One region of the Halalkalibacter sp. HAAS-P014 genome, then DNA from elsewhere that is predicted to be linked to it. Evidence: riboswitches for the same ligand, from Rfam matches in the RefSeq annotation. Region 1 holds a riboswitch; each other region holds the start of a gene.
The links. A riboswitch is a leader RNA that binds a small molecule or an ion and turns the genes downstream of it on or off. The one in region 1 is predicted to bind cyclic di-GMP.
Positions count from the first base shown of each region.

Region 2: linked by a shared signal. The riboswitch ahead of AC1FXZ_RS14305 (WxL domain-containing protein) and the one ahead of AC1FXZ_RS07810 (OmpL47-type beta-barrel domain-containing protein) in region 1 are both predicted to bind cyclic di-GMP.
Region 3: linked by a shared signal. The riboswitch ahead of AC1FXZ_RS18515 (type II secretion system protein) and the one ahead of AC1FXZ_RS07810 (OmpL47-type beta-barrel domain-containing protein) in region 1 are both predicted to bind cyclic di-GMP.

Region 1 covers NZ_JBWQTV010000010.1:31,598-37,550, forward strand. The annotation lists gene AC1FXZ_RS07810 (OmpL47-type beta-barrel domain-containing protein) at 1-3,457, opposite strand, end outside; cyclic di-GMP riboswitch class I at 3,537-3,623, opposite strand; gene AC1FXZ_RS07815 (flagellin N-terminal helical domain-containing protein) at 3,931-4,743, opposite strand; gene motA (flagellar motor stator protein MotA) at 5,167-5,953, shown strand, end outside.
Region 2 covers NZ_JBWQTV010000017.1:19,224-25,176, forward strand. The annotation lists gene AC1FXZ_RS14285 (hypothetical protein) at 9-158, shown strand; gene AC1FXZ_RS14290 (hypothetical protein) at 573-734, shown strand; gene AC1FXZ_RS14295 (Ltp family lipoprotein) at 890-1,507, shown strand; gene AC1FXZ_RS14300 (LysM peptidoglycan-binding domain-containing protein) at 1,622-2,194, opposite strand; cyclic di-GMP riboswitch class I at 3,464-3,550, shown strand; gene AC1FXZ_RS14305 (WxL domain-containing protein) at 3,707-4,267, shown strand; gene AC1FXZ_RS14310 (DUF916 domain-containing protein) at 4,375-5,418, shown strand; gene AC1FXZ_RS14315 (WxL domain-containing protein) at 5,509-5,953, shown strand, end outside.
Region 3 covers NZ_JBWQTV010000024.1:29-5,981, forward strand. The annotation lists gene AC1FXZ_RS18510 (bifunctional folylpolyglutamate synthase/dihydrofolate synthase) at 231-1,553, shown strand; cyclic di-GMP riboswitch class II at 1,764-1,849, shown strand; gene AC1FXZ_RS18515 (type II secretion system protein) at 1,991-2,407, shown strand; gene AC1FXZ_RS18520 (prepilin peptidase) at 2,482-3,228, shown strand; gene AC1FXZ_RS18525 (type IV pilus modification PilV family protein) at 3,241-3,690, shown strand; gene AC1FXZ_RS18530 (PilW family protein) at 3,683-4,174, shown strand; gene AC1FXZ_RS18535 (hypothetical protein) at 4,176-5,291, shown strand; gene pilM (type IV pilus biogenesis protein PilM) at 5,311-5,953, shown strand, end outside.

The DNA.
Region 1 (5,953 bases):
CTAATTCAGCAGGAATATAAACTACAACCTCTTTTTCTACTGTTGACTGCCAACCTGCATGGTCTTCAACTTCTACTTTTATCGTATAAGTTCCAGGCTGGTCTAATGCTACGATCTCACCGTTACTAATTTCCACTTCATTGACTGTCAGTTTTTCTTTAGCAATTCCAGAAATGCTATCATCGGCTTTATAATGGATTTGAAGCTCTGTTCCCAGTGCATATTCTTTATTTAGTTCTAACGAAATAACTGGAACAGTTTTATCAACTTTCACGGTTTCTAAAGAAGCTTCTTCGATATTGCCAGCGTAGTCCACGCTGTAATAAGATACTTCATTTTCTCCCTCTTGTGTTACGGTGAATTCCGTTCCCTCTTCATACTCAGATCCATTGATTGAGTAATAAGTTGCTGCTACTCCGCTTTTATCATCTGTCGCTGTCAGTTCGACCTTGAAGTCTGCCTTTACCCACTCATTAACTATATTTGAAAATGTTTCAGGGGCTGTCTTGTCTACTTTTACTGTTTCAGTCTTCGCCTCTTCCACATTTCCAGCGTTATCTACACTGTAATAAGATACTTCATTTTCTCCTTCTTCCGTTACTATGAATACCGTTCCTTCTTCATACTCAGATCCATTGATTGAGTAATAAGTTGCTGCTACTCCGCTTTTATCATCTGTCGCTGTCAGTTCGACCTTGAAATCTGCCTTTACCCACTCATTAACTATATTTGAAAATGTTTCAGGGGCTGTCTTGTCTACTTTTACTGTTTTAGTCTTCGCCTCTTCCACATTTCCAGCGTTATCTACGCTGTAATAAGAAACTTCATTTTCTCCCTCTTGTGTTACGGTGAATTCCGTTCCCTCTTCATACTCGGATCCATTAATTGAGTAATAGGTTGTTGCTACTCCACTTTTATCATCTGTCGCTGTCAGTTCGACCTTGAAGTCTGCCTTTACCCACTCATTAACTATATTTGAAAATGTTTCAGGGGCTGTCTTGTCTACTTTTACTGTTTCAGTCTTCGCCTCCTCCACATTTCCAGCGTTATCTACGCTGTAATAAGAAACTTCATTTTCTCCCTCTTGTGTTACGGTGAATTCCGTTCCCTCTTCATACTCGGATCCATTAATTGAGTAATAGGTTGTTGCTACTCCACTTTTATCATCTGTCGCTGTCAGTTCCACTTTGAAATCTTCATTTACCCACTGATCTATAATGTTTGATGTTGTCTCAGGCGGCGTGATATCACTAATGATCTCTACTGTAACAGCATTAGAATGGACAGATTCGCCAAAACGGTCATGAACAGCGGTTACGACATAGTTGTGAGTACCATCCTCAATATTTCTTACCCAAAAGTTAAGGCGGTCTGTTGTACCTAGAAGCACCGGTTCTCCTGTAACAATCTCATAAATGTTATAAGAACTGCTATATGGAATTTCATCCCAGTTGATTCGAATGTCATTTTCGTTTTCTGCTCCAATGCGAATAACGGGTGCTGAAACTTCTGGAAAGTCCAATGTTATGTTAATTTGACTCGCCTCATGAGATTCGCCAAAACGATCATTGTAGGACGTCACTTCAAATGCATATTCTCCCTCCGGCAAATCTCTAAACCATTGGTTCACACGGTCTGTCGTTTCAACCAACTCACGCTCTCCATCTATCCATTGATAAATATAATACTCTGTTGCAAATTCTGTTTCATTCCATCTTAACTGAATATCATTTCCATTCGCTAATCGTTCATTCAATCCGCTTGGCGCTTGCATTGTTGGGTGGACCAAATTTACTTCTAGCAATGCTGGTTCTGATTCTCCAAAACGGTCACTGTAGGACGTTACTTCAAAATGATAAACTTCCTCCGGCATATCTCTGAACCATTGATTTACGCGATCTGTTGTAGCCACTAATTCACGTTCACCATTAATCCATTGATAAATATTATATTCTAGCGCATATGATGTTTCATCCCATCTTAACTGGATGTCGTTTCCGTTTAGCAGCCTTTCATTTAATCCGATCGGTGCTTGCATTTTCGGATGAACTAAATCCACCTCTAATAATGAAGGTACGGATTCACCAAAGCGATCACTGTACGATGTTACTTCAAAATGATAATCTCCCTCTGGCATATCTCTGAACCATTGATTTTCACGATCTGTTGTAGCCACTAATTCCCTTTGCTCATCGATTAATTGATAAATTCGATATTCTGTGGCATAGTCAACTTCGTTCCATCTTAATTGGATATCATTTCCATTCGTAATTCTCTCATGTAACTCCTGTGGTGATTGCATTTGTGAATGGACTAAATTGATCATTAATTTCGATGCCTCGTTTGACTCCCCGAATCGATCACTATAGGATGTTACTTCAAACACATACTCTCCTTCTGGCATGTCCCTGAACCATTGACTTTCACGATCTGTTGTTTCAACTAGCTCTCTTTGGCCATCTATAATCTGATAAATTCGATATTCTGTTACAAATTCTACTTCATCCCATCTCAATTGGATGTCATTTCCATTAGCTAGTCTTTCATTTAAACCGGTCGGTGCTTGCATTTCTGGATGAACTAAGTTCATTTCCAATTGCGATGATTCGACTGATTCTCCGAAACGGTCACTATAGGATGATACTTCAAAATGATAGTCACCTTCAGGCATATTTCTGAACCATTGGTTCACTCGGTCTGTTGTTTCAACTAATTCGCGTTGCCCGTTGATCCATTGATAAATTTTATATTCTGCTGCATATTCTACTTCATCCCATCTCAGCTGAATATCATTTCCGTTTAGCAGCCTTTCATTTAAACCGGTTGGCGCTTGCATCTCTGGATGAACTAAAACAATGTTCAATAGTGCAGAATCAGACTCACCAAAGCGCTCATTATGTGATGTTACTTCAAAAGTGTATTCACCCTCCGGCATATTTCGAAACCACTGGTTTAACCGGTCTGTTGTTTCAACTAATTCTCGCTGGCCATCGATCCACTGATAGATATAATACTCTGTCGCATACTCCGCTTCATTCCATCTCAGTTGGATGTCGTTGCCGTTTGTATACCTTTCGTTTAAGCCCTCTGGTGCTTGCATTTCAGGATACACAACGTCAACTGTAACTGTTTGTGAACTGACCGACTCCTCATCACCTGATACAGATGTAATCGCATACGTGTAGGTCCCTTCAGCTAACCCTCTAATAATAGCTCTGTTTCTTGTAACCTCGGCAGTAAGAACCTGTTCCTCACTTACTTCATACACACGGTACTGGTTTACTCCTGAGACATCTTCCCAATCAATCCGGACATCACCAGGGTATGTCTGATTGACCGTTACATTTGCAGGAGCATCTAAATCATTAGATGCTAGTACAACAGAGGTTGGTAAAATTAATTGAAGCACCAATATCACTGCCATAAAAAATGCTAACTTGCTAGAATTTTTTTTCATTACTTTTGCCCCCTTTTCTAGAAAAAAGACCATAAAAAAAAGCCTTACAAGAAAGTAGGCATAAAGACTCCTATCATCTTGCGGTAACCGGCTACCATCTACCCAGAGGTAGGTCAGGCCCTTGGCTTTGCGTCTCATAGTTTCCTATGATTTGCCTTTTTCACTAGATATTTTCTATCATATCCATATTATGAGATTTGACTTATAAATTGTCAATACAATTCATTATTAGGAGTGTCTTTAAAGCTATATATCGATACTAAATTAGTCTTCCTTTTATAAAAATAGGAATATATTACTTTTAAACTGATAGTATAAACTAATTGATTGAGATAAACTTTCTCACAAATCTAATATCATTAATCTAGGCTGCTAATACCCTCTTATTTAACTTAATAATTAAACTTCGGCTGTTAGACACCCAAAAAGAACCTTAGAAATAATTTTTCTAAGGTTCCAAAGGGTACTAAAAATTAGTTTAGAAGTTGTAATACAGCTTGTGGCTGTTGATTTGCTTGAGCAAGCATTGATTGAGAAGCTTGGTTTAAGATGTTTGTTCTAGTGAACTCCATCATTTCTTTAGCCATATCAACGTCACGGATACGAGATTCAGCAGCTTGTAGGTTTTCAGACGCATTATCAAGGTTTTTGATAGTATGCTCTAAACGGTTTTGATTTGCTCCTAAATATGAACGCCATTCAGAAACCTTTTCAATAGCAGCATCTACTAAAGCAATATCAGCATCAAAAGATGTTCCGTCAGCAACGACTCCATCCACTGTAAGACCAGCTGAATCCAAATCTTCATCTAATGTTAAAGTAAGTTGTTGGCCGGCATTTGCTCCTATTTGTAAATCATAATCAAAGTTCCCATCAAGTAGCTTCTTGCCATTAAATTCTGTTCTCTCGGCAATACCATCTAACTCATTATTTAACTCTGTAATTTCATCTTGAATAGCTTTTAAATCTTCAGATTCTAGCGTACCTTCATTTCCGGCTTGAACTACCAATTCACGCATTCGCTGTAAAATTGCATGAGTCTCATTTAAAGCACCCTCAGCTGTTTGGATTAGAGAAATACCGTCTTGTGAATTACGTGACGCTTGATCTAAACCACGGATTTGTCCACGCATTTTTTCAGAAATCGATAGACCTGCAGCATCGTCACCAGCACGATTAATACGAAGACCTGAAGATAACTTCTCCATTGCGTTTGAATTTTGGTTAACGTTAATTCCCATTTGACGGTGTGCATTCATTGCAGATAAGTTGTTGTTAATAATCATAATAATTTTCCTCCTTGAAATTACTCCGCCCACGTCCTTGTGGTTGGATAAAAAGTAGTTAAGTTCGCTACATTGTAAGCGGCCGTCTCACAATGTAACTCCTTACACTATTATTATCGGAGTGCTTTTTTAAATGTTTAGTAGTTTTTTATATTTTTTTGATTATTTTTTCCTAGAAAAGTTATCCATTATCTAATCTTTACTAAATACCTCTGTATTTTCTAGCTTTTTTAGGTCTAAGTGCATAGATTTCTTTTTATTTTCTATTGATAAAAGTCACATTTTTGTCGATATAACTAGTATACAGTTCTTTTCTATTATATTTAATTTCGATTGAGGAGGTTTCGCTTGTTTTTTGGTTGCTAGTTTCATGAACGAGTGCACATACAATTGCTATTCTAACTTAGAAAAAGAGGAGACATTATGGACAAGACATCAATTATCGGAATTATTTTAGGGTTTACAGCCGTCTTGCTTGGCTTAATTTTTAAAGGTACGAGCTTGGCTGTTTTGTTAAATCCGGCTGCATTTTTTATTATTATCGTCGGTACAATTGCTACGATCTTAATCGGTTTTCCGGGAAGCGAGATTAAGAGAATCCCTAAGTTGTTTGGGGTGTTATTGAAAAATCAAAAGCAGCCAGACACTGCTGAGGTGATTCAGCTTTTCACTAGATATAGTTCACTCGCCCGTAAAGAGGGGTTGCTTGCGTTGGAGCAGGAGATCGATTCGGTTGAAGATCCGTTTTTAAAGCAAGGCTTAAAAATGATCGTCGATGGGCAGGAAGCGGATTTTATTCGCGATACAATGGATGAAGAACTTAATGCAATTGAAGAGCGTCATGCTGCTGGGGCGCAAATTTTTACACAGGCTGGTACGTATGCTCCGACACTTGGGGTGCTTGGAGCAGTGCTCGGTTTGATCGCGGCGCTTGGGGATTTAAATGATATGGATGCACTTGGTTATGCGATTGCGGCAGCGTTTGTGGCGACGTTGTTTGGGATTTTCACTGGGTATGTTTTGTGGCATCCGTTTGCCAATAAGTTAAAGCGTAAGTCTAAGATTGAGATTATGACGAAGAGCTTAATGATTGAGGGAATTTTATCGGTTCAAGCAGGAGTTCCTCCTCGTGCGATCAGCGATAAGTTGATTGTGTATGTGCCTCAATCTGAACGAAGTAAAGTGGAAGAGATTATGAACCAAGGAGAGA
Region 2 (5,953 bases), on a different contig from region 1:
TGAACAAAGTGGGGAAATATCAATTGGATGCCAAAGGTCAGGTAGCTGTGACAAAGTTTCATGAAAAACAGAAGCCTGCCAAACTTGATAAAAAGCAGCAACTTGAAAAAATACGTGCGGAGTATTTGAAAAAGAAGCAAAAACAAACAGATAAATAATATGAGTGAAAACATAGGAAGACTAAGATCTCCCTATGTTTTTATTATTCCATAAACGGGAGCTTATGGAATAATAAGAAAATCAACCGAAAAAACCTTTTGCTGCGCAGTACAAAAATATTGTTCAATAAAATTGATAAGCCACAATTGGAGCAATCGTGGAAGAATAAAGCCTTATTCCCCGTTAAAAATAAGAGGGGGACGGATCTGTAATACCCTACCTAAAGGAAACGAAAGATCTGTTCCCTCTGCTTCGAAACTCTATGGTGAAGTCGATATAAGAGGTAGATTAAATCTGTAATGTTTAAAGTGTCATGAAAAATTTCCAATTGATTTTACGTAATTTTTTTTAGGACAAGTTGCCTGTCCCCTTTGCCCAGTGTATATAAAAACGACAATGGGAGCGTTGATAAAATGGACAAGGAAGAACGAAAACAAAAATGGTTAGATAGAACAGAGAAGTTAGATAAAGTTGGCAAGGGAATGCAGCAAACTGGAAATAAGATGATGGGTTGTGGCTGTTTATTAACTTTACTTGTAACAATACCAATTATTTTAATATTGTTTTTCTTTTAACTACCATGGAAACGGCTGCTTTTTTATATACGAAAGGAGTGTCAATGTTGAAGATGTCACAACAATGATGATCGGGACAGAGATCGTGACATAACTGTTTAAAAGAATAATGTGCATTTTTTCGGAAAATATAGGGGAAAGAGGAGGTTTGGAAAATGAGTACATTGTTTTTTATTTTGTTTCTATTGTCGTTAATCGCTATTCCCGTCGCTCTAATAAAACCTAGTTTAATTAAGGCGAAATCTAGACCACAAGCATTACTTGTGACAGTTGCATCTACACTTGTTTTTTTAATCCTTTTCGTAATCGCTGCACCTGATCCTGTGGAGGAAATAGCAGAGGAAGAACACGAAGAAAATGTAGAAATAGAAGAAGAGGTTGAGGAAGTAGAAGAAGCTGAATTAGAAGAGGATATTGAAGAAACCTCAGAGGAAGAAGCACCAGTAGAAGAAGAAATACAAGAAGAAACTGTGGAAGAAACAGAAACATTATCACAACAAAATGCAGTGGCTATGGCTAATGACTATTTAGCTTATACAGCTTTTTCTAAAAGTGGTCTAATAGATCAGTTAAAATTTGAAGGTTTTGATGATGAGGACGCTACTTATGCAGTAAATCAGTTAAATGTTGATTGGCGAGAGCAAGCCGTAATAATGGCTCAAGATTACTTAGACTACACAAGTTTCTCAAGAAGCGGTCTAATTCAACAGTTAGAATTTGAAGGTTTTAGCAATGAAGATGCTACTTATGCAGTAGATGAAATAGGACTTTAAAAATCCCAAGGGCTAACGCGAAAAAAGGTTCCTGACCCCCGGCACTTTAAAGTAATGGGGGACAGGAACCTTTTCACAAATGACGAAGGACAGCTCCTTTTGCTTCTATTGATGTTATTGGCAATTTCCAACAAGAATTATGCCTTCTAAGACAGGAGCACCTGAAGTGCCGGCCAACGAATTAAAAGGGCGTACTAACACACGCGAGTTTGGCGTAACGGATGCAGCGGTAGGAAGTTCTATTCGGGATGACCAAATAGGTGGGTCTTCGGGAGTAGCAAATAACTGGGTTCTAAAGCTTCCAGTTCCGAGAATGATCATTTCACCTGTATACTTGTCAAAATTACCGAAAACTTGAGGCTGCGGTAAGGTTGCCATAATGCTCACAGCCTGACCTCCTCTTGGAGCGAAATTCACATAAGCTACGCCTCCTGTACCGAATGGTGCACTCCCTCGGGGCTGTAAAGACGTACAGCAGGGGTAAGGGATTAAACCAGGAACGCAGAGAATGTCTCCGGGGAATAATACATTAGGATTTGGAATATGGGGATTATTGAATGCAAGTGTTTCAATTCTTACTCTAAACATCTGCGCAATGGTATAGAACGTGTCTCCTGGAATTACGGTATACCGACCCAAAAACCCCTGTGGACAGTTTCTTGGTATTCTTGCTTGCTGTCTATACATAAATACTGCCTCCCAATCGTAGAAACCTTATTTTATGGTATGTGGTAACGTTTAAGATGGGTATGCTTTTTTGAATCATGAATTAATTATCATCAAGTGATGCAGAGTAAAAGGCGTAGTGAGATCATGGTCTTACTACATAGTAGACTCAATGCAACAGATCTTTTCATTTTAATGTGACTTTGTGAAGAATGAACTTAAAATAAAGTAGTAGGTTAATTTAAATTAGAATAACATTGACTGTTGTGTAAAATAATAGTTAAAAATAAAAGTAATCAACCTATAATATGGAGGACATTATGTCATTGAGAAGCCAGGTATTGGTTAACTTTGTAATGATTGTGCTATCGTGGGTTACATTACCCATCTTAGGCATACGTAATATTAAAAGATTCTTACCTGCGTCAATTCTTGTTTTACTTGTACATTTTACTGATACTTTAATTGGTAAACAACGAAAATGGTGGTTTTTTTATAATAAGCCTAAATCCTATATATTAGGGGAATTTCCTTATCATGTAGGTCCATTTTTAATCGGATCTATGTGGATTTTAAGGTGGACTTATGGGAATTTTAAACGGTTTATACTACTAAATGCTATTATAGACGCTTTATTCGCTTTTCCAATTATTAATCTAACCAAAAAATTTAGAGTGGTTACATTAGCTCAATTGAATCACTTTCAATTTTTTATCTATATATTTTATAAGGCAATTTTATTATATGGTTTCCAATACTTTTTTGAAAATAGGAGCAAAATATTGAACAAAAGTACATAGAAAAGAACTTGGCTCTCCTTTCCACAGTCACTGGCTCTAACATCCACATTCATGGTTCAAAACTTGGCACGGCTGGCTCGAACTGTCCACAATACTCACCCATTCCAATAATAAAGTCATGTTGTTATTTGGAAGGTAAAGTTACATTTATTACTTGCCGAATACAATATTAATTTTTTTATAAATCTAAGCAAAAAGTGCTAATCTGTGCAGGATGGAGCACTTTTTCTTTTTGGGGAAATTCTTGAGACAAAGAAGGTGCAGTCACTTTTGTTTTTCTATGATTTCCGGATTTTCGTTATGTTGATGGAGGAGCCTTTATCATTTTAGGCGATATTCTTATTATTACCTACTAATACATTGTTCTATATTTTCCTTTGGTAACAATGGAAATATTTAATGACTAGATTACTTTTAATATTCCCGTTATGATAATCCATGTAAGATATATCACACGCCATCTGATAGAACAATTTCATATAGTTCATTCCTTTATAAAAGGCAAAATCGTTGAAAGGCGATGACGCAAAGCCATGTGCCTAAGGTAAGTTATTGCTAAGGTCGACAGGTTGCTAAAGAATGAAAAGAAGTAGTTACGTATACTTCCTTTCTATTCTTACCTTTTTATAGACTTTAAGTTTTATGGTAGGAATTTTTTAATGCCTAAAAAAGGATAAAGGTGAGTGGGGTATAGATTATCTCAAAAAAATTACCTTTCGGGAGGAATTTATACATGAAAAAATTAGTAACTACTTTATCAGTATTCGCATTATCTTTTGGTGTTTTCGCAAATGTTTCATTTGCATCAGAAACAACAACTGGAACTGCTGAAGTTACTGGAGGAACTTTAAAGATTGAAGTACCTGAACCAGTAACATTTGAAGGATTAACATTAGATGGTACAATTCAAACAACTTCAGCCAATTTAGGTAACCTTAAAGTGGTTGATCCAACTGGTGCTGGAAGTGGCTGGAATGTAAGTGCAACAGCATCATCATTAAAGAGAACTACCGATAATCATACGTTACCAGCTAACTCTCTTGCTATTGTCGAACCTACTGTACAAGCAGAAGCAGGGTCTTCAGATGCTACGGTTCTAACACCAGGTAGTGGCAACTTAGATAATGTATACGGAGTAACTGTTTTGGATGCGCAAGAGGGACAAGGTCTTGGAACGTTTAACACAATTTTTGGTGGCAATGCGTTAACATTAACTCTAAGTCCTGATACAGCGTTAGCAGGTCATTATACAACTGTAATTACATGGAACTTGACTCAAGGTCCTAAACAATAATAGATGATGTACGAACAACCATGTTAAAAGCATGGTTGTTTTTTTTGCGTTAATAAAATCAACTTCATTTGGGATAGACTAACAGGTGAAAGGAGTGTTTGATAGGAATGTATAGTCGCATTTTGGTCTATATTTTATGTTTTTTTGTTATAGTTACGATAATAAACAACTTATTCTTAGAGAAAACTAACGCTCAGCAAGAAATGGATGCTCCTTTTTCTGTTGAAGCGATCTTACCTGATACGCAAATCGAAGGTGTAAGTGGTTACTATCATTTAGACGTGAAACCAGGCGATGATCAAACGATATATGCTCGTATTCACAATAAGAGAGATCATGAAATAACTGTTCAAGTACTTCCTTTAAATTCTTATACGGCTCCAACTGGAGGAATTTTGTATGAAGATATTATAGAATCGGAAAATACAAAAATATTGGACAATGCTACCCTTATGTCAGAATTATTGGATGTTGAACCTTTTATCGAACTAGATGCAAATGAAACGGTGGAAGTCCCAATACATATTTCGGTTCCTACTGTCGATGAAGGAACATTTTTAGGTGGACTTTTATTTGCTTCTATAGGTGAAGACACTCTTGATGAAATCGAATCTCATGATACAGAAGGAGATATTGGTTTTATCATCAGAAATGAAGTTACGTTTACACTCGCGGTGCAACTTGATTTACCAAACACAGCATCTCAAAACTTTGCAATGGGCGATGTAGGAATTAACGTTAATCCATCTGGACTGGAATTGTTCATGGAGTTTATTAACGGTGCTCAAATGATTTTAAGAGGTACACATGGTCACTATAGAGTTGAAAATGACAGTGGTGAAGAATTATTTACTGGTGAATTTGAACCATTTACGATGGTGCCCCATACGGAGATTCGGTTTCCAGTTCCGTGGACGCATGGTTCACTAGACCCTGGTCTGTATAATGTTTTTATATCAGCAAATGTACTTGATGAGGAGATAACGGCTGAACGAACGTTTGAAATTGAAAGAGAACAAGTGAGAGAGTATGAAGAGATAAGGGAAGATGCTCCTGTATCGGCGCCAAGAGGGATTCCAGTGTGGGTATGGGTTATAAGTGGTGTCACTTTAGCCGGTTTCTTTTACTGGCTAGGTTCAAGGAAAAAGTAAATCAAGGGATTACCTAATATTACCTGAGGAAATTGCTTAAACTGTTAATTTGTTTCCTATATAATGGTAGCACTGAGAGAGGTGCTACCATTGTTTAAGTTACAAGAAACATCAACAAGAAAAATTAATAAGCAAGTTCTTCTCGCTACTTTTATGGTTGTTTTCTTTATGAATATACTGACAGTTAATTCATCACAGAATCATTCATTGGTAAACTTCACCATTACTGGTGGAACATTGAATGTTTTTTCTTCAAAAGAAAATGTAGTGCTAAGGTATAATGAGAAAACCGAAACTGCATTTGGAGATGTAGGAACGCTGACAGTTGTTGATGCAAGTGGATCAGGTTCGGGGTGGAGGTTATTGTTAAAATCAACCCCACTAAAACAAGTAGATTCGAATGAAAGAACCAAAGAGGAAGAAAAGGGAAAATTGGTACTCAATGCTGCAGGTGCAAATATCATAGCAGAGAATGGATCTGCTCCTTCACCCAATTGGGTTGATGACCAGACATATAAAATTTATGATACTATTC
Region 3 (5,953 bases), on a different contig from region 1:
ATTCTTATCTATATTATACTATAATTACCTGAATAATCGGATTAGTCTGCGCAAAAAAACAGGCTGTTGAGAAAACTTTCTCAACAGCCTGAGGCCCCAATATATTGGGGTCTTTTCTGCGTATGTAGCATTGGTAAAATATGAACATAAAACAATGATTGATAGACTATGACAATTATCGATATAATAGAACAATGTATGCAACGTATAGAAGGGGAGTGAGTGAGTACATGAAAACAAGTTCTGAGGTCATTACTTGGGTTGAAGGGTTATTGCCGTTTGGCATCAAGCCCGGTTTAGAGAGAATGAAATGGATACTAGAACGTCTTGGGAATCCAGAACAGAAAATAAAGGCTGTCCATATCGCTGGGACAAACGGAAAAGGTTCGACGATTAGTTTTATGAGGCATGTCTTAGAAGAGTCTGGTTATAATGTGGGAACCTTTACGTCTCCTAGCATCGAGTTCTTTGAAGAGCGAATTTCGATCAATGGTATCCCGATTGATGAACAGTCGCTTGTTTTATGTGGGAATCGCATTCGCCCGTTAGTAGAAGAACTAGCAACTACAGACCTTGGAAGTCCGACAGAATTTGAAGTGCTGACAACCATTGCGTTTGAGTATTTTGCTACGATTGCAAAGCCAGATGTTGTACTGTTAGAAGTTGGTTTAGGTGGACGTTTAGACTCAACCAATGTAATTCATCCGATTCTTTCAGTCATTACCTCTATCGGATTTGATCATATGCATATACTTGGCAAAACAGTTGAGGAGATTACCACGGAAAAGGCTGGAATCATTAAGAAACACATTCCAGTTGTATCTGGAGTTTCTCAGCAAAGTGCGAAAGAGGTTGTACAGAAAACCTCAACAAAGCAGCTAGCAGAATTGTTTCAATTAGGTACGGATTTTAGCGAGCGAATTGTGACTAATAATGAACAGAAACAAGTTTTTACTTACCTTCAAAAAGATGACGAAACATTTGATGTCACCATTCAAATGCAAGGACCACATCAAAGGAAAAATGGAGCTGTGGCAATTAAGGCTTTACAAGTTTTAACAAATAAATATTTATATAGGGTAACAGAACAAGATATCCAACGTGGGCTTGAAAAGGCCACGTGGCTAGGACGCTTTGAACAAATAAGTGACCATCCTCCTATCATTATTGACGGAGCTCATAACGAAGAAGGAATAGAAGCGCTAGCAAATACGTTAAAACAACATTATCCAGACAAAACGTTTCGCTTTATAGTGGCAGCGACTAAGGAAAAGGAAGTCGCCAATTTATTGAAGCCGTTAACTAGATTCGATGCTGAGTTTACGTTTACAACCTTTGACTTTGAACGTGCAGCAAAAGCCCATGACTTATATAGGGAAGCGCCTGTCGCTAAAAAGAAGATAGAAGAAAATTGGGAACAAGCGTTAGCAACAGAAATAGATGCACTGAATGAAAATGACTTATTAATTGTATGTGGGTCACTTTACTTTATAGCAAAGGTCAGAAAATACTTGTTAAGTAAAGATGAAACAGCACTAATGATCAACAGATAATGTGTTTAGGAAGCAATGACTGTGGGTAAACATAACTTAGTAGTAGAACCTCGTAGTGAAACTATTTACTTCTGAAGAGCCGGACTGCTGCTGTATCAATAGTCCTTTTGATTAATTTGGAAAATTGTCGATATTTCTGGAAAGCTTCAAAATCTAGGAAATTAGTATTGACTTTAATTCCGAAAAAAAATACACTAAATGTAACAAATGAACACACTTGGAAGCGATGAAATACGACTTGTATCTGGGCACCTAAAAGTCGTATTGAGCCACTGGTGCAACCGGCCTTTTGTCTACTTTAGTAAGTTGAAATGCAAAAGGCTTTTTTGTTTGCTCAATTCCTTTCATTTGGCTGATTTTGTTAAAAATGAGTCTGGTTTTATGGGTCTTTATTACTATCTTAGATGATTTTGAAAAATGAAAAAGGGGATAGAGAAATGAGAAAATTGATTAAAGAACGCCTGAAAAATCAAAAAGGGTTAACGCTGATTGAGTTATTGGTTGTAGTTGTGATTTTGGGGATTATTGCTGCGATTGTAATTCCGATGGTTATGGGAAATACGGATGAGGCGAATGCGAACACAAATTTACAAAATGCTAGTATTATTGTTGATGCGGCTAATCGATATCAAGTTTTAAACGGTACTGTTCCTGAGGCTTCTCATCTTTTATTAGAAGAAACTAATGAAGGCCTTCATGTAGGTGGTCCGTTTATTAGTGCTATTCCAGAAGCGGTCGGTGCAGGTTGTGAAAGTCCTTTTGCTATAGATGATGATAATGGTGTAATTAAAGCAGTTTTCCCGAATGACGATTGCCCAGGCTATGATGCTGATTTACATTTGAGTGAGGATTAAAGTTTACTAATTAAAGCTGTCGCTATATTTCAGCGACAGCTTTTCTTAAATAATACCAAAAAAGGAGGAAAGACATGCTCATTGACATATACGTTATCCTAATAGCCCTCATACTCGGCAGCTTCTTCAACGTCGTCGCCATTCGTTTACTACAAAAAGAGTCAGTCGCATTCCCTCCTTCTCATTGTCCTCACTGCAAGCACAAGCTGTCTATTCTTGATCTTGTACCTGTCTTTAGTTATCTCTTCTTAAAGGGCAAATGTCGTTATTGCCAAGTGAAGATTTCTCCTCTATATCCGTTTGGGGAATTGTTAACGGCTTCATCTATGTTTGTTGTTTATAAGTTTGTTGGATTAGAGTGGGAATTGATTCCGGCGCTTTTACTCACGGTTTTACTAGTATTAGCAGTGTTAACAGATATTCGTGAGCAGTTGATTTTGGATAAAGTTACGTTTCCGATGCTTGGTCTTTTGCTAATTAGCCGTTTCTTTATTGGCACGGAGTCGTTTTGGTTTTATTTAGCAGGTGGGGTTGTTGGTTTTGTATTGTTACTAGTTATTGCGATTGCCAGCCGTGGTGGCATGGGTGGTGGCGATATAAAGCTTTATGCAGCCATTGGTGTCGCGCTAGGTCCTTGGTTAACGTTGATGAGCCTGATGCTTGCTGCATTTGCAGGTGCTCTTGTCGGTGGGGTATTGATGCTTTTAGGGGTGGTTAAACATAAGCAACCGATTGCGTTTGGACCGTTTATTTTAATTGGTACGATTGTAGCTTATTTGTTTGGGTTTGAGATTTGGTATTGGTACACAAGTTTTTTATAGGAGGTTAGTGGAATGAGAGATGAGAAAGGTGTAACGTTAGTTGAATTGCTAGTTGCGATTGTTATCGCTGGAATCATCCTCGTTCCCCTATTAACGATCATGACTGGTACGTTTACGCGCACAGTCAGTCAAGAGCAAGAGACGGTTAATGCCTATATCGCTCAGAGTGTGATGGAAAAGGTAAGAATGAACAGTTCCGAACATCAGTTAATCGAAGGAAGCTATTGTTGGAACGGTGTCGAATGTGAACCCTTACCTGATTTTTATATCGATGGGGATTTAGAAATCAATCACGACTATACCATTTATGTGGAAGTTAAGAGTTATTCAGATAGAGATCATTTTTATGAAGTTTTAGTAACGGTCAGCAATGATTCCTTGGTGTCACATGGTCCTACTAGTGGTGTCGTTGAAAAAAAGAATGAGATCGAGCTAGTAACGGTGGTGAAAAAAAATGAATAGCAATAATGAGCGAGGGATAACACTAGTGGAATTGCTCGTTATCATTGTCATCATGGGGGCTATTAGCACTCCGATTTTTATGATGGTTTCACTGTCGTTGAATACTGAACGAGATGTTTCCACACGAAATGAGATACAACGAGAAGCCCGTTTTATTATGGAATATATAACGGAAAAAATGCGTGATAAAGATGTAGGATGGATCCAAAAGAACGAAACTACTCAAATTTGGTTCTTGTGCAAAGGTGAACAAAATCAGGAAGGCGATGAAGAGTGCTCCGATGTTTTCTTAACCTATGAAGAAGCTAATAAAACAATGAGGCTCGGTGTTGGAGGAAATGTTCTTTCTACAGATATTGAGAATTTTGACTTTCCTGGTTTCGGGGAAAGTGGCCAAGTTGTATTGAGAATTGATAAGGCTGATGAAAGCCTTGAATTAAGAAGTGATATCTATACTAATCGTTTTAATGAAGAGGATGAATAACATGAAAAAGCACATTCAATCTGAACAAGGGGCTGCCCTTATATTAGTTCTCTTTGTTATTGTTTTTCTTTCCATAGTTGGACTGTCGATGTTAACACAAACGACGTACAGCCAAAAGTCGATAGTTCAAAATAAAGTGATTGAAGGTCAATTTTATATGTTGGAAGGTGGACTTGACTTATTTCTAGATTATATTTATCAGGATGTCGGGGAAGAAGAGCTTTTTTCCTTTTTTGAGCATTATTTGTCAGAAGAGAAAGTCTTTACTGATGATGTATATGTCATTGATGGAAACACAATCATGTTTACAATCTCATCTGAAGTAATATCTGATGAAGAGTTGCAGAGCGAACCAAATGAAGAGGTACATGAACAGCTAATGGAAGCGACAATTACTGCGAGTGTGCAAAACGATCCCCAAATAGAACGCGAACTCTTGATGCATATTAACAAAGAGATTATCAATAGATACTTTGGGCAAGGGGTTTCTATTAATTATATTGGTGGGAATGTTGATGCAGAGACGAAACAAGTAAAGTTGTCTGCTGAAGAAATTATTCAGATCACGAACGATCAATATAATAGCGTTGTTGATAAATATAGCAAATTGATACACGAGAAATATGGGTATCATTACAATTTTTCTGGACAGCAACCTCATACAGGTTTTCAGCAAATACCTAATAGTTGTCAAGATACACCTAACCCATTTACGATAGGCGAATTAGTAATTAAAACGTGCAAAAATTTATCAGCGCCATTTAATGTTCCCGAAAATGAAATTTATATAGTAGATGAGGTCGAGATAACGGGGAATAGTCACGTTACTGTGGACGGTTTGTTACTTGCTGATTACTTACGAATTAACGGGACTCCAACTCTTACTGTTAATACAGGAATCATTGCTAGAGATTTTGTCATGGGAGGAAAAGGGAATCCAGAAAGTCCACCAGCCGGGCAAAATCTAAGTGTAGAAGGTGCTGCAAATGGTATACCGTGTGATTTACTTAATGGTACACTAATTGATTGTGGCAAAGTGGATAATTTAGAGCATGTTACAGTTGAGTATGGCGAAAATTATGAGTACGAGGTCGTATCATATAGAACATTAAGATAAAGAGAATGAGGTGTAAGTAATGTTCTTCAACAATAAGTATTCAGGCATGGACTTTCGTGACAAGAAGGTAACCTTTGCTACGATTAAAATGGATAGACAGCTGCCTGTACTAGTGGGGGTTTTTGAGACTCCGGTTTCGAAAGGGATAATGGATGATGGAGCAGTTGTAGAAGTTGAAGCGTTATCTGAAGCGATCGAGACGTTTTTAGAAAATAAAAAACAAAGTTCAAAACGAGTTCATCTTGCCATTCCTACTCAAAATACGTTAATTCGAAAGATAAATACATTGCCAGATCTAGAAGAGAAGGATTTAGCGAAACTCATTAAGTTTCAAATTGGAGAAACAATTCACCTTCCATTTGATGAACCGATTTATGACTTTGTGAAAATCGGATCGCTTAATATTAACCGTCCTAATGCTTACTTAGAAAATGAAGACTTTACAGTTGAGGATTTAGCAAGAAATAATAACCAGGACGAGCCCCGGAGTGAGATCCTCTTCTTTGCAACATCAAGACAAATTTCTGAAGAGCTAATGGAAGCTTGTGAAGATGCCGGCTTTAAACCCCAAACGGCCGAGATTCGTGGTCTGGCTCTACAGCGATTGATATTGAATCTTCATCCTCGTTGGTTAAGAGGAGTGGAGATGATCATTGATGTAG